Regions from separate parts of the Anoxybacillus sp. PDR2 genome, predicted to be linked through region 1. Evidence: riboswitches for the same ligand, from Rfam matches in the RefSeq annotation. Region 1 holds a riboswitch; each other region holds the start of a gene.

The links. A riboswitch is a leader RNA that binds a small molecule or an ion and turns the genes downstream of it on or off. The one in region 1 is predicted to bind lysine.
Region 2: linked by a shared signal. The riboswitch ahead of GRQ40_RS10290 (amino acid permease) and the one ahead of GRQ40_RS05535 (amino acid permease) in region 1 are both predicted to bind lysine.
Region 3: linked by a shared signal. The riboswitch ahead of GRQ40_RS14220 (aspartate kinase) and the one ahead of GRQ40_RS05535 (amino acid permease) in region 1 are both predicted to bind lysine.

The regions. Positions count from the first base shown of each region.
Region 1 covers NZ_CP047158.1:1,142,268-1,146,952, reverse strand. The annotation lists gene GRQ40_RS05540 (M3 family oligoendopeptidase) at 422-2,116, opposite strand; lysine riboswitch at 2,277-2,460, shown strand; gene GRQ40_RS05535 (amino acid permease) at 2,554-3,981, shown strand; gene GRQ40_RS05530 (MarR family winged helix-turn-helix transcriptional regulator) at 4,126-4,569, opposite strand.
Region 2 covers NZ_CP047158.1:2,149,127-2,153,811, reverse strand. The annotation lists gene GRQ40_RS10290 (amino acid permease) at 1-1,075, opposite strand, end outside; lysine riboswitch at 1,185-1,372, opposite strand; gene GRQ40_RS10285 (peptide MFS transporter) at 1,964-3,343, opposite strand; gene GRQ40_RS10280 (thermonuclease family protein) at 3,837-4,520, shown strand; gene GRQ40_RS10275 (histidine kinase N-terminal domain-containing protein) at 4,552-4,685, opposite strand, start outside.
Region 3 covers NZ_CP047158.1:2,952,333-2,957,017, forward strand. The annotation lists gene GRQ40_RS14220 (aspartate kinase) at 1-1,103, opposite strand, end outside; lysine riboswitch at 1,236-1,414, opposite strand; gene uvrC (excinuclease ABC subunit UvrC) at 1,483-3,255, opposite strand; gene GRQ40_RS14230 (nucleoporin-interacting protein) at 3,273-4,685, opposite strand, start outside.

The DNA.
Region 1 (4,685 bases):
AAATAAAGTGAGTACTCACTCATCAAATAAAGAATTTTTAGAGACTTTATTCTCGACCGTTCAACCTCATGGCCGAAAACAGCCCCTTTCTCCGCTACAATAACGATTCCAGTCCCTCCATCCGCAACAGATTTCTTTAAGAACTTTGCCACCAATGTTGATCGTCTCTTCTCCGACCATCGTTCCGCCTAAACGTTCGTGGCTTTGCGAATGTTCCTCATCTTTCTCTCCTTTTCTTCATATCCTATTCCCTTTGTATTTCTACATAAACTCGACAAAAAAAGGAAGAAAACCTACAACAGTTGCTTCCTATCCTCTATAGAAAAAAGCTGACCAAAAAAGTATGGTCAGCCTTCAAACGAAAACAACCGATCATTTGGGCATATATAAACCGCTTCCTTTTAGGACATCCTCCCATTTTTCACAGCTGTTTGTCGTCCACGCTGTTCAACCACTGCTCAATTTCTTCCATAACCGACTGAACGCAGCCATCTTCAAATGGCGATATTAAATGAGCGACTTGTACAAGTTTGGTAAATGACTTGCTTCCTCCCTCACGGCAAAGCGTTAAATAATCGCGCCACGCTTCCTGATAATTTTCTCTTGAACGCTTCCAAAACTGAAACGCACACATTTGCGCAAGGGTATAGTCAATATAATAAAAAGCCGTTGTATAAATATGGCTTTGCCGTTGCCAAAAACCGCCGCGCTCCAAATAATCATGGCCATCGTAATCCCTTGTTGGCATGTATTTTCGTTCGATTTCCCGCCATTTTCTCTTCCGTTCCGCTGGTGTTGCCTCCGGATTTTCATAAACGAAGTGCTGGAATTCATCAACCGCCACCCCGTATGGCAGAAACAGCACAGCCGAGCTTAAATGATGAAATTGATATTTTTTCGTATCTTCTTTAAAGAACAGCTCCATCCATGGCCATGTGAAAAACTCCATGCTCATGGAATGGATTTCACACGCCTCTAACGTCGGCCAATTATACTCTGGAATTTCGTAATGGCGGCTTTCATACACTTGAAAAGCGTGGCCCGCTTCATGGGTGAGAACATCAATATCGCCGGACGTACCAGTAAAATTCGAAAAAATAAATGGCGCTTTATATTCTTCTATATATGTGCAGTAACCACCGCTTGCTTTCCCTTTTTTGGCCAAAAGATCCATCAATTCATTTTTAATCATAAACCGGAAAAACTCGCCTGTTTCTGGTGACAGCTCTTCATACATTTTTCGGCCGTTTTCGATAATCCACTTTGCATCCCCTTTTGGAGTCGGATTGCCCGTCGGGAATGAAAATGCTTCATCGTAATATTTCAACTTCTCGACGCCAATTCTTTTCCTCTGGCGTTCATACAGCTTTTCTGCTAACGGCACAATATAAGCTTTCACCTGCTCACGGAATCGCGCAACCATTTCAGCATTATAATCGGTCCGTCCCAACCTTGCATATCCAAGTTCAACAAAGTTGTTAAACCCTAGTTTTTTTGCAATGCTTGTACGCACTTTGACAAGCTGATCGTAAATATGGTCAAATTGTTCCTCATGCGTTTCAAAAAAGGCAAATCGCGCTTCATTTGCCCGCTTCCGCATTTGCCGATCAGGCGACTCCACAAACGGCTGCAGCTGTGCCAACGTGTATTCTTGTCCTTCAAATAAAATTTTTGCGGAGGCTACCAATTTCGTATACTCGCTTGCTAGCTTATTTTCTAACTGTAAATCCGCGACAATCTCAGGAGAAAACGTTTTAAGCTCTGTTTCCGCAAGTGCAAATAACTGTTTTCCCCAGCGTTTTTCGAGCTCTGAACGAAATCGGGAGGCGACGAGCGCCTCATAATATTCGTTGACAAAGCCTTTGACAATCGGATCCACCTCATCGAAAAAATCTTGCTCCTGCTTATAAAAGTCATCATTTGTATCAACCGTATGGCGAATATAGCAAATTTGCGCCATCGTGCTAAATTCGTTGCGCAGTTTATTGATTTGCTTCATCGCTTCATCCTGCTCTTCCGCATGCAGGGCCTGCTGAAACGCCTGCAATGCCGCTTGAAATTCTGTCTTTAGTTTTTCCATGTCAGGGCGTTTATATAGAAACTCGGAAAACTTCAAATCCATCCCTTCCTTTTCCTCAAAAATTTCTAACCTTAGTTATATTCCACTTGTTTGCTAAAAATTCCTGTTCATGCTTCAGATAAAAGCATATTGACGAATATTGTCGAATCGTGTATGATTATCAAGGTAATTGAATATTTTTTCTTCTCGTCAACTTAGATGAGATAGAGGTTGCAATGGATAAAAGTAGTTTGAATGAGGGACAGAGGAACCGATGACTTCAAATGAAAGGATTCATTGCCGAAGTTTGCAGCGTACTCTGGCGCCGCAAGCTGGGCCTGCATTCGAATAGAGTCAGGACTGCCATCGCTTAATGGAAGCGATGGAGCGCTATCTACATTAAGTTAGATGCGGATGTCACATGCACCCGTTGAAAACTTAAGGGTGTATTTTTTTTTGATAAATGCGCAAATCAGAAAGGAGTAGGGGTTATATTGCAGCAAAATAAACTAGGTCTCTGGGTATTAACGGCGCTTGTCGTTGGGAATATGGTTGGATCAGGAATTTTTATGCTTCCTCGTTCACTTTCAGAAGCCGCGAGCCCTTTAGGGGTCATTTTAGCTTGGCTATTAACAGGTGGCGGAGTGCTAATGACCGCTCTTGTCTTTGGCAATTTAGCGATTCGCAAGCCTGAATTAAATGGCGGGCCGCAAATTTACGCGAAGGAATTGTTTCCAAAGAGATCAAACGCCTCGGTTTTATCGGGATTTATGTCTTCCTGGGGCTATTGGATTGGAAATTTTGCTGGAAACGTGGCCATTATTACGACATTTACGAGTTATTTATCCACATTCTTTCCGATTTTAACAAGCAAACAAACCGTATTTATGGTAGGCGCTACACCGATCAAACTCGGCAACCTCCTTACATTTATGGTTTGTACCGCTCTGTTATGGGGAATGCACTTTATTATTTTGCGCGGCATCGAGGGAGCCGGAAAACTAAATTTCATAGCCACTTCGGCAAAGGTACTCGGCTTCTTTTTATTTATTGCCATAAGCTTATTTGCATTTGATAAAAGCAACATCGGCTCTATCGTCGCTCCGCGTTACGATGAAGCAGGCCATTCCGTTAGCCTGTTCGGGCAAGTGACCGGCGCGGCCGTTGCGACATTATGGGCATTTGTCGGAGTGGAATCTGCGATTGTGTTCGCTTCACGTGCACGCAAGCAAACAGATGTCAAACGGGCAACCATTCTTGGTTTGCTGATTGCTCTCATCATTTACATTGGCATAAGTGTGCTTGTAATGGGCTTGCTTCCGCAAAAACAGTTGATTCATTCAGAGAAGCCTTTAGTGGATGCGATTCAAACCATTTTAGGACCAAGCGGCGCATACATCTTAGCTGGACTTGGCCTCATCAGCCTTCTTGGCTCGACGCTCGGCTGGGTGCTATTAAGCGCGGAAGTTCCATATCAAGCCGCGAAGCAAGGATTATTTATCCCTGCCTTCTTAAAAGAAAACAAAAAAGGAATGCCGAAACTCGCTTTAGTTTTGTCAAATGGATTAGCGCAAATTTTCATTTTCTCAACGATCTCTCATTCGATGTCAGCTGCATTTGATTTTGTCATTTATATTGCGACACTCGCTTATCTTGTTCCTTACTTTATCGCTTCTGTCTTTCAGCTCAAGCTCACATGGACAGGAGAGACATATGAAACCAATACAAAGCAGCGAATCACGGATGGAGTCATTGCAGCACTGGCCACTATTTATTCCATTTGGGTCATTATCGCGGGAACATCTGACATCAAAACCTTTATGCTTGGCGTTGCGTTGCTCGCAAGCGGCATCATTTTTTATCCGCTTGTAAAAAAAGCAGTAGACAAAGAAAAAAACGCGAAAAAAAGACTGTCAGCTTAATCCAAAAAAGAGGGGTTTCTCCCTCTCTTTATCTTTTATCTATAGTCCCTCCTCTCTCTTTATCAAAAAAGAACGCGCGCCTGCCACCCATTATAAAAAAGCGCCAGCGAATCTTTGATCCGCTGGCGCTTTCACCATCCGTACTTATTGCTGTTTCGCACCGTATCCCATTTTTTTCAATAATTCAATAACCTGTTCTTTCTCTTCAGTCGTTAATCCGGAAAGTGTTTCATGGATCGTTTGTTCATGCTCCGGAAATACCTTTTCAATAAAAGCTTTTCCTTTATCCGTAATCGAAGCATAAGTTACACGGCGATCCTTTTCACATGCTTTGCGCATAATCAGCCCTTTTTGCTCTAATTTATCGACAACATATGTGATGCTGCCGCTTGCCAGTAAAATTTTCCCGCCAATTTGCTGCAATGGCTGATCCCCCTTATGATATAGCAATTCCAACACAGCAAACTCCGTAGGGTTCACGCCGAACGACTGAATGGATTTATTTACTTGATCATTAACAGCACGGTACGCTCTTGACAGCACAATAAATAGCTTTAATGATTGCAAAATTTCCTCTCTATCCGCCACTTGTCATCAAATCCTTTATCGGTCGAATTCGAAGCCATTGTAGCGAAAAATCCTCTCTTTGTCAATGAAACGCCCCGATCTACGCCGTCCATTCCGTACGTTCTTCTGCCATTCGT
Region 2 (4,685 bases), 1.0 Mb from region 1:
TTCCTAGTGAAGCTGTGACTAGTAATGCATTAACAGGAACACCGCGGTGATTTAGCTTGGCCAGAAATTTTGGCGCTTTTCCTTCTTTTGCTAGATCCCAAAGCATTCGAGTAGACGCATACATACCGGAATTTCCGGCTGATAAAACCGCTGTTAAAATGACGGCGTTCATAACGGATGCAGCCAACGCAATGCCAGCTTTATCAAAGACGAGAGTAAATGGGCTGACCGTAACGTCGCTATTCGCTAGATTTTCATTTGTATACGGAATAAGCAGCCCGATTGCTAAAATAGCCAGTATATAAAATAGCAAAATACGCCAAAATACTTGACGAATGGCGCGAGGAATGTTTCGTTTCGGATCCTCGCTTTCACCGGCTGCAACCCCAAGCAGCTCTGTTCCTTGGAAAGAAAATCCTGCGGCCATAAAAATGCCGAGAGTCGCCATGAACCCACCATGGAACGGAGCGTCGTCGATGGTGAAGTTTCTAAATCCAACCGCTTCACCACCCATAATACCTATAATCATGAAAAAGCTGACAATAAGAAAAATAATAACCGTTACTACTTTAATAAGGGAAAACCAATATTCGGCTTCACCAAATCCTTTTACAGATAAATAGTTAAGTAAAAACATAATCACTAAGCATAATGCGCTCCATAAAAGTGAAGGGCTATTCGGAAACCAAAATTTCATGATCATAGTCACAGCCGAGAGTTCTGCGGCAATTGTAATGGCCCAGTTATACCAGTAGTTCCATCCTAAAGCAAATCCGAGAGCAGGATCGACAAATTTCGTTGCATACGTACTAAACGTTCCGGTAACGGGCATATAAGCGGCCATTTCCGCAAGGCTGGTCATCAAAAAATATACCATCACTCCAATCGCGATATACGCTATGAGCGCTCCACCCGGTCCAGCGGTATGAATCGCTCCGCCGCTTGCTAAAAACAACCCAGTACCAATCGTTCCCCCAAGAGAAATCATTGTTAGATGCCTTGTTTTTAGCTTTCGTTGCAGCTGGTTAGGCGAAGCCGGTGTGGCGGCTTCCTGTTTTTGCATGACGCTTTCCATGTTTTCATCGCTCCTTTTTTTCATGTTGTCATGGAAAGGAGCCGGGCAATAAAAAAAGCCGCCGAAGGAGATTCGGCGGCAATGCAATCATTACCCGTATCAACCCTTCCGTGAAGATAGCGCCCCACGGTTGCTTTACGCAAACCGTGACAGTGCTGCACCTATTCGGTGACAGCCCCAGTTCGCACATCCAGAGAAATGTGCCAACTTCGGCGGCTTTTCCCTTCGAGCGAAGTCTTCAATGTTCTCTGCATCTCGTTCGCTGTACTCATAAAAGCCGCAACCTCTACCTCATCGGGTGAATGAGGATGCTATTCATTTTGTTCCATGATGATTATAAAACAATTTTTGTACAAAAACAATATTTATTTATGCTTCAATCGCAAAAAAGCCAAACCCTTCTATGTTTACTATATACGTGGAATAGAGCGAGAGGCATGGAACGATAGAAATCCTGTTTCGTGAACTACTCACCACTTAGCTAAAGCTTGAAGTGGGAGCTTCTCAGTTCCACGACGAAAGCCGCCTTTCGTCTCCCTGAGCGTGACTTCGGGTCGTTCCAACCCTAGATGTCCGACAATTCGGAGTTCTTTTGTACCTTGGATATTTTACGCATGGAAGGATCCGCTTGGTTTTCGCATTTTATTTTCTCCATGCAACCTCCTATATCCAGTTATGAAAGAACGACATAGGTTTATTTTACCACAGGGTCAGACAATTGAACAGGCAAAAGCCTGTCCTTGTCCGAAGTCGATTCATCTCCCACTTTCATCAAGCTTCGCAAGATTTAGAAGTGGGAGACTTCTCGACTGAAGAATGTTAAAACGACCAATGGTAAATAAGCAAAGAAAAAAGGATTCACGATATAAGTGAATCCTTTTTTCTTTATTATTCTGACATTTCTACAAGTTTTTTCGATAATAATAACAGAACAAAGCCAAGAACAATGGTAATGCCGCCAATTAAGCTGAAAATTTCTAGATAGCCTAATGACTCCGTAAAAGCTGCTAATTGACCTGCTAAAATATTCGCGATACCAGTTGCTGATAACCAAACTCCCATTAGCAGGGAAGCGAGACGAATCGGTGCGATGCGGCTTGTAAGTGATAGCCCAACCGGTGATAGGCAAAGCTCACCAAGCGTATGCAAAAAGTATGTTAAAACAATAAATAATGCATTTGCTTTTACCGTAATGTGTTGCTCGTCGCTTCCGGTTTGCAGCAGAGCAGGAACCAAAACAGCAAATCCGAGACCAAGCAAAATCATACCTAATCCCATCTTTGTCGGAGCTGATAAATCACCGCGTTTAGAGTTAGCCAATTTTACCCATAATGCAGATAAAACGGGTGTTAATAGAACGATAAATAATGGATTTAATGATTGAAACCAAGAGGTTGGCATGGTCCAGCTGCCGATGGATTTATCGACGAACTTATCGGTATACAATGTAAGCGAGCTTCCTGCTTGTTCGAAGCCAGCCCAGAAAAAGACAACAAAGCACATTAAAATTAAGATCACACGAATGCGCTGTTTTTCTTTTTTTGTTAACGGCTCTTTTGGCGCAGTTGAAGCTGTTTTCTGTTTGCCAATCGGCTTTTTGCCGATTTCTCCTAGATAACGATTTCCTAATAGATTAAAAAATACTTGACCAATTATCATACCGATGGATGCGGCAAGGAAACCATATTTAAATCCATACTGCACGACGCCATTGACAGTCGTTTTAAAATAATCTTCAGCTAAAAATCCACAGATCAGCGGAGCAAAAAAGGCGCCGATGTTAATTCCCATATAGAAAATGGTAAAGGCTGCATCGCGGCGCTTGTCATTTGGTCCGTACAATTCACCGACAAGCGTCGAAATATTAGGTTTAAAGAAACCGTTTCCGATAATTAATAGTAAAAGCCCCGTATATAACCCTATTTTTGTATTGACCGCAAACAGTATAAGATTGCCGACGGCCATAATAATTCCGCCGATGGTAATAGCTAAGCGACGACCTAAAAAGCGGTCAGAAAGGTATCCACCGATAATAGGGGTAAAATAAACAATCCCTGTAAAGAACCCATAAATACTTACGGCGATTCTTTGATCAAATCCTAAACCGCCACTAATGGTTGCTGTCGTTAAATAAAGAACTAGGATCGCCCGCATTCCATAGTAGCTAAAACGCTCCCAAATCTCGGTGAAGAATAAAAGATAAAGCCCGGGAGGATGTTTTTTGCTTTGTTCCTGTTGCATCGGTTGAACCTCAGGTAATGCTCCCATTTTTCTTCCTCCTAAATTGATGATCGTGCAAAGAACATTTTATTTTATAAAATATCTATAAGTCAATAAAATTATATAGAAATAGAAAAATATAAACTTTTAAACTTATCTTTATCGATTTAATAGTGTTATTAATCTAAATATTATATTATTTGTATAATGAATCTTTCCATCATACTCTATATACTAGCTATTTCGTTCAATGGAAACAGGGCATTCATGGTGCTTGTTCAATTCATACTCGTTTGAGGAAGAAATGTTGACCCATTCCATTGGATGGCATCGCTTAAATGAAAAGATCGAAAGGTTCGTTCCATTTTCTCTATAGTTTCTCCATATAAACGGAATAATAGTTCTATTTTTAGGCGATCCATGCGCCTTGGAAAATGTTTTGTATGGTCTTGAAAGCTTAGGATTATGGATAAAAAAGTGAACAAATAGTGGTCAAGTTTTCTGAGATGCGCTACGATAAGATACGGAAGGAGGAGAAAGATTGAAGAAATACCTCATCGTGCTTTTGACTGCTTTTGCGGTTCTCGTGTTAACGGGATGCCAATCATCTTCAGAAAAAATTCCAGCTATTGTTCAACGGGTCATTGATGGGGATACGTTAAAAGTTGCAGTCGGAAGCAAAGAAGAAACCGTCCGTTTGTTGTTGGTTGACACACCTGAATCTGTACATCCGACCAAGCCCGTGCAGCCGTTTGGCGTGGAGTCAAGTCAATATGTGAAGCAATTACTGCCATCAGGGACAAAGGTGGAGCTGGAATTGGATGTGAGAGAGCGAGACAAATACGGCCGGCTGCTAGCCTATGTATGGATCGGAAACAAAATGCTTAATGAGCTGCTGCTGGAGCAGGGCTATGCTCGGGTGGCTTACGTATTTGAGCCTAATACGAAATATGTCGATGAATTCCGGCAAATTCAGGAGAAAGCCAGGGAGAAGCAACTGGGGACTTGGTCAATAGAAAATTATGCAACAGATCAAGGATTTAACGATCAAGCTTCTTCTTCATCATCGTGCTCTAAGCCAATGATTAAAGGCAATATTTCAAAAAGCGGAGAAAAAATTTATCATGTTCCTGGAAGTCCGCAATATAAGGTAACAAAGGCAGAAAGAATGTTTTGTACTGAGAAAGAGGCACAAGATGCAGGATTTCGCAAACCGCTACGCTAAATCCCTCTCTCCATATTAAGGGGAGAGGGATTTAGTTTGAACTGGGAAGGGAAATCATAAAGGAAGTAACATGCTGATTGGAAGAGCAGGTGATTTGGCCGCCATGATCTTCAATAATTTTTTTACATACATACAGGCCGATTCCTGTGCCAAGCTTTTTCGTTG
Region 3 (4,685 bases), 1.8 Mb from region 1:
ATTTTTATTTCAATCCCTTTATCCGCTAACACTTGAAACATTTGTGCAGCTACACCTGGATTAGAGATCATTCCTGAGCCGACAATCGATACTTTGGCCAGTTGGCTTTCATATTCTATCTTTGCTCCCTTGAATGATTCCAACACTTGCAAAGTCTCAGGCAAATCCTCTGTGCGAATGGAAAACGACACAGCTGCTGCTCCGCTATTAGTTGTGTTTTGAATAATAATATCGACATTAATCCCGCGATTCGCTAACGCTGTAAAAACGGTTGGCAACATAGGCAACTCGTGCGGGAGCCCTTGGACCGTCACTTTTGTTACTTGATCTTCAAAAGCAATCCCTCTGACAATTAAATGCTGTTCCATTGAAACATCCTCCTTTACCGTTGTTCCGCTCTCCTCTTCCATACTCGAACGAACTTCCAGCAATACTTGATAATTTTTAGCAAACTCTACAGCCCGCGGATGAAGCACTCCTGCTCCAAGATTGGCCAGCTCTAGCATCTCATCATAGGAAATTTCCTCTAGCTTTTTCGCTGCTTTTACATAGCGCGGATCGGTAGTAAACACTCCTGTCACATCTGTATAAATATCGCACTTATCCGCTTGTAGAGCGGCCGCTAAAGCTACAGCTGTCGTGTCAGAACCGCCGCGACCAAGAGTCGTGATATCTCCCTTTTCCGTCACTCCTTGAAAACCAGCCACAATGACGATTTGTCCTGCTTGCAAATATTGATGAATTCTCGTTGTGTCGATATCTATAATGCGAGCATTGCCATGAACAGTCTCTGTCTTGATTCCAGCTTGCCAGCCCGTTAAAGAAACAGCTGCATACCCCTTTTCTTGCAAAGCCATCGCTAATAGGGCAATACTCACTTGCTCCCCTGTCGAAAGAAGCATATCCAGCTCCCGCTTGCTAGGTTGGGACGTTAGCTGTTTGGCTAAATCCACAAGCTGATTCGTCGTCTTTCCCATCGCTGAAACGACAACGACCACTTGATGTCCTTTTTGCACCTCGCTCATTACTCGATCAGCGACATGCTGAATACGTTCAATAGATCCTACAGACGTTCCGCCAAATTTTTGCACAATCATTCCCATTTTTCTCATCCCTTGTTCTTAAAATGTTGATTTCAGCATCCATACCGGTATAGAAACAAATAAAAAACAGCAATGAGAGGCTTCTCATTGCTGTGCATAACGAAATAAGAAAAGAAACGAATTCGCTCCACACAGTGAGATAGCTCTCCAAGATGGGTCATCTTGACAGTCCTACATTTCTTAAACGCAGGACCAGCAGGAAAAGCAATGAGACTTCCCCCACTTCGGCGAGCCTCCCCTTTCGGCATTTTTCTTTGGAACCCATTTTCCTCCAAATGCCTACTCTTGAAGTTCGCGCCTCTATCTTCACTTCTGTGCTTAGAAGTGTATAAATATGCAATTAAGGTGATTGTATCAGCTTTTTCTCCAATTGACAATACTATTCTCGCAGCTTTTCATAAATTTTTTCAGCAACTGCGCGAGGAATCGCCGCTTTTTGCAGCTCCTCAATCGTCGCTTCTTTTATATTTTTTAAAGAGCCAAAATGCTTAAGAAGCGCTTTTTTTCGCTTTTCTCCAACTCCCGGAATGTGGTCAAGCGCGGACTGAAATAACGATTTTCCTCGCGTCTGGCGATGAAACGTAATAGCAAAACGATGGACTTCATCCTGAATGCGCTGCAGCAAATAAAATTCTTGGCTGTTTCGCGACAATGGCACGATTTGTGGTGGATCTCCCATGATTAATTCCGATGTGCGATGCTTGTCGTCTTTTACAAGACCGGCAAGCGGAATTTCCAAGCCCAACTCATTTTCTAACACATCGCGAACAGCCGCCAGATGTCCCTTTCCTCCATCAATTAAAATCAAATCCGGAAGAGGAAGGCGTTCCTTTAAAGCACGGCTATATCGCCGCCGTACAACCTCGCGCATTGATTCATAATCATCTGGCCCCTTCACAGTTTTAATTTTATATTTGCGATATTCTTTTTTCTCAGGCTTGCCGTCGATAAACACCACCATCGCCGAAACCGGATCAGCCCCATGGATATTAGAATTATCAAACGCTTCGATTCGATGCGGTGTTGGAATGTTCAACGCAACTCCTAAGTTTTCAACCGCTTTAACCGTTCGTTCTTCATCGCGTTCAATAAGATAAAACTTCTCTTTTAAAGCGATCGCTGCATTTTTACTCGCAAGATCGACCAGCTCTTTTTTCTTTCCTCTTTTCGGCTGAATAACAGGCACCTGGAGCAACTGCTCAGCCAAGCTTCCGTCAACCTCAAGCGGCAGGATTACTTCTTTTGGCTTAAAATGATTCTCCTTGGAGTAAAATTGTCCTAAAAATGTGAGCAGCTCTTCATCGGGATCTTGATGCAGCGGAAAGATCGAAACATCCCGCTCGATTAGCTTTCCTTGACGAATAAAAAAGACTTGGACGCACATCCATCCTTTGTCATAGGAGTAGCCGAACACATCTCTGTTAACAAAATCCTTCATCGTCATTTTCTGTTTTTCCATCATCGCTTCAATATGCGCAATTTGATCACGGTATTCTTTAGCTCGTTCAAATTCAAGGGCTTCTGCTGCTTTGTTCATTTTTTCAACCAATTCTTTTTTTATGTCTTGGTGTCCCCCGTTTAAAAAACGGACAATCTGTTCCACTATTTCTTTATTTTGTTGTTCCGAAACCGAATAGATACACGGAGCGAGACATTGTCCCATATGATAATAAAGACAGGCGCGGTTCGGCAGGGACGCGCACTTGCGAAGCGGATACATGCGATCGAGCAATTTTTTAGTCTCATTTGCAGCCTGCACGTTCGGATACGGTCCAAAATATTTGCCGCGATCTTTTTTTACCTTTCTTGTAATAATGAGACGTGGATGCTCCTCAGCTGTAATTTTAATAAATGGATAGCTTTTATCATCTTTGAGCATGACATTATATTTTGGATCGTATTTTTTGATTAAATTCATTTCTAAAATAAGCGCTTCAATATTTGATGAGGTCACAATATATTCAAAATCCGCTATTTCATTCACAAGGCGCAGCGTCTTTCCATCATGCGTTCCAGTAAAATAAGAACGAACACGGTTTTTTAATACTTTCGCTTTTCCTACATAAATCACTGTGCCATTTTTATCTTTCATTAAATAGCAGCCGGGCTGCTCTGGCAAAACCGATAGCTTCTCTTTTAAGTGATCATGCATCATAATCACTCCAATGCTTAGTCTTTCCATTCATAAAGTGTAATTTTGCCGTATACCGGATCCGCCAGCTTACTTGAATCATACGTTTTGATTTTCCGCAAATGTCCGGTCAGCGATACACCTTGTGACTGGAATCCCTTCACTACATGATCCGTTATATAAATTTTAGCATGTGGATAGTTCGTTTGATGTTGTAAAAAAAATGAAAAATGCAAGGCTTGTTCATACGGAAAGGTAACACGAAGGTATTCGAGCACCCTCGCTTCTTCCCATGTGTACAAAACAAACCGTTCCTTCCTCTGTTGTAAATCATATGCTAATTGATAGGTGGCTGGCAAGTGTAAGGCTTGCTCACGCAAGTTCCATGTGCCAACAACAAGCTGGATCACAAGAACAGCGAGAGCAAACAGCTTCTTATACGCCGGCATCCCTCTGTCCAAAAAACGAAGCCATCCATAAAAAAGTAAAAAGTGAACAATGGGAAGAGCATGGCGCGGCTTCTCAATATTTTGAGCAAACAAAGCCCAAATCCCATACATAAAAATGCAAATAAGCAGCCAGCGCGGAAAAGAGAAGCGTCGGACAGAGTAAAACGCCCAAACGAATAACGCGATATATATTGTCAACAAGACGAAAGTACGACTAGAGAGACCAATCCAAACCATATTATGAAATAAAAAATAGCTTGTTCGCTCCCAAAGCGACTGCTGATCCGTTGCGGCCGTTCCTCCCCATTCCTGAAAATGCCCATTCGTAAACGAAAAAGCCAGTTTAATAAAGCTCATCAAGCCTCCTTCTGTCATAGCAACCCCTATGATCCAAATGGATTGAAAAATGGCGGCAAAACAAATAAAGAGCAATAAACGGGAGATTCTTCGATATTTTCGCCAATCTTCATACCATACAAAAGCGAAAGCAAGGGCAAAAGGAGCGTATGAAAGCCGGATGCCTAACAGCAAACTAAATACAAACAAAGACAATAGTTGAGCGTGCCAAGAAAGCCTAGTTTTGGCCCGCTCAATCGCCCATAGATACCACCATAAAACCGCTAATGCCGCTCCGTCCGACATCGGCTGAAGACAAATCAATACGACATAGCTAGCTGATTGCACTAGCACTGTAACAATCCATGCTTTTTCTTTTGAACTATATTGTGTTGCCAGCAAAAAAATAGGCACTGAAGCTGACGCGAGCATCATCACATTAAAAACGGATAAAGCTTTTGCCGGATTAGCGACAAACGAATGAACGAGCATTCCTCCCAAAACAAAATAAGGATAGCCAGGAAAATGAGGTTGCATCGCTAATAAATCATAGCGGTCTAAAGCAAAGGCAAAATCCACTTGGTCCCACGATGCAGCATATGGACTTGCATAGTAGATTTCAATTCCAAACAGCAAAACCAGTGCTAAAAAACCAAAATATGACAT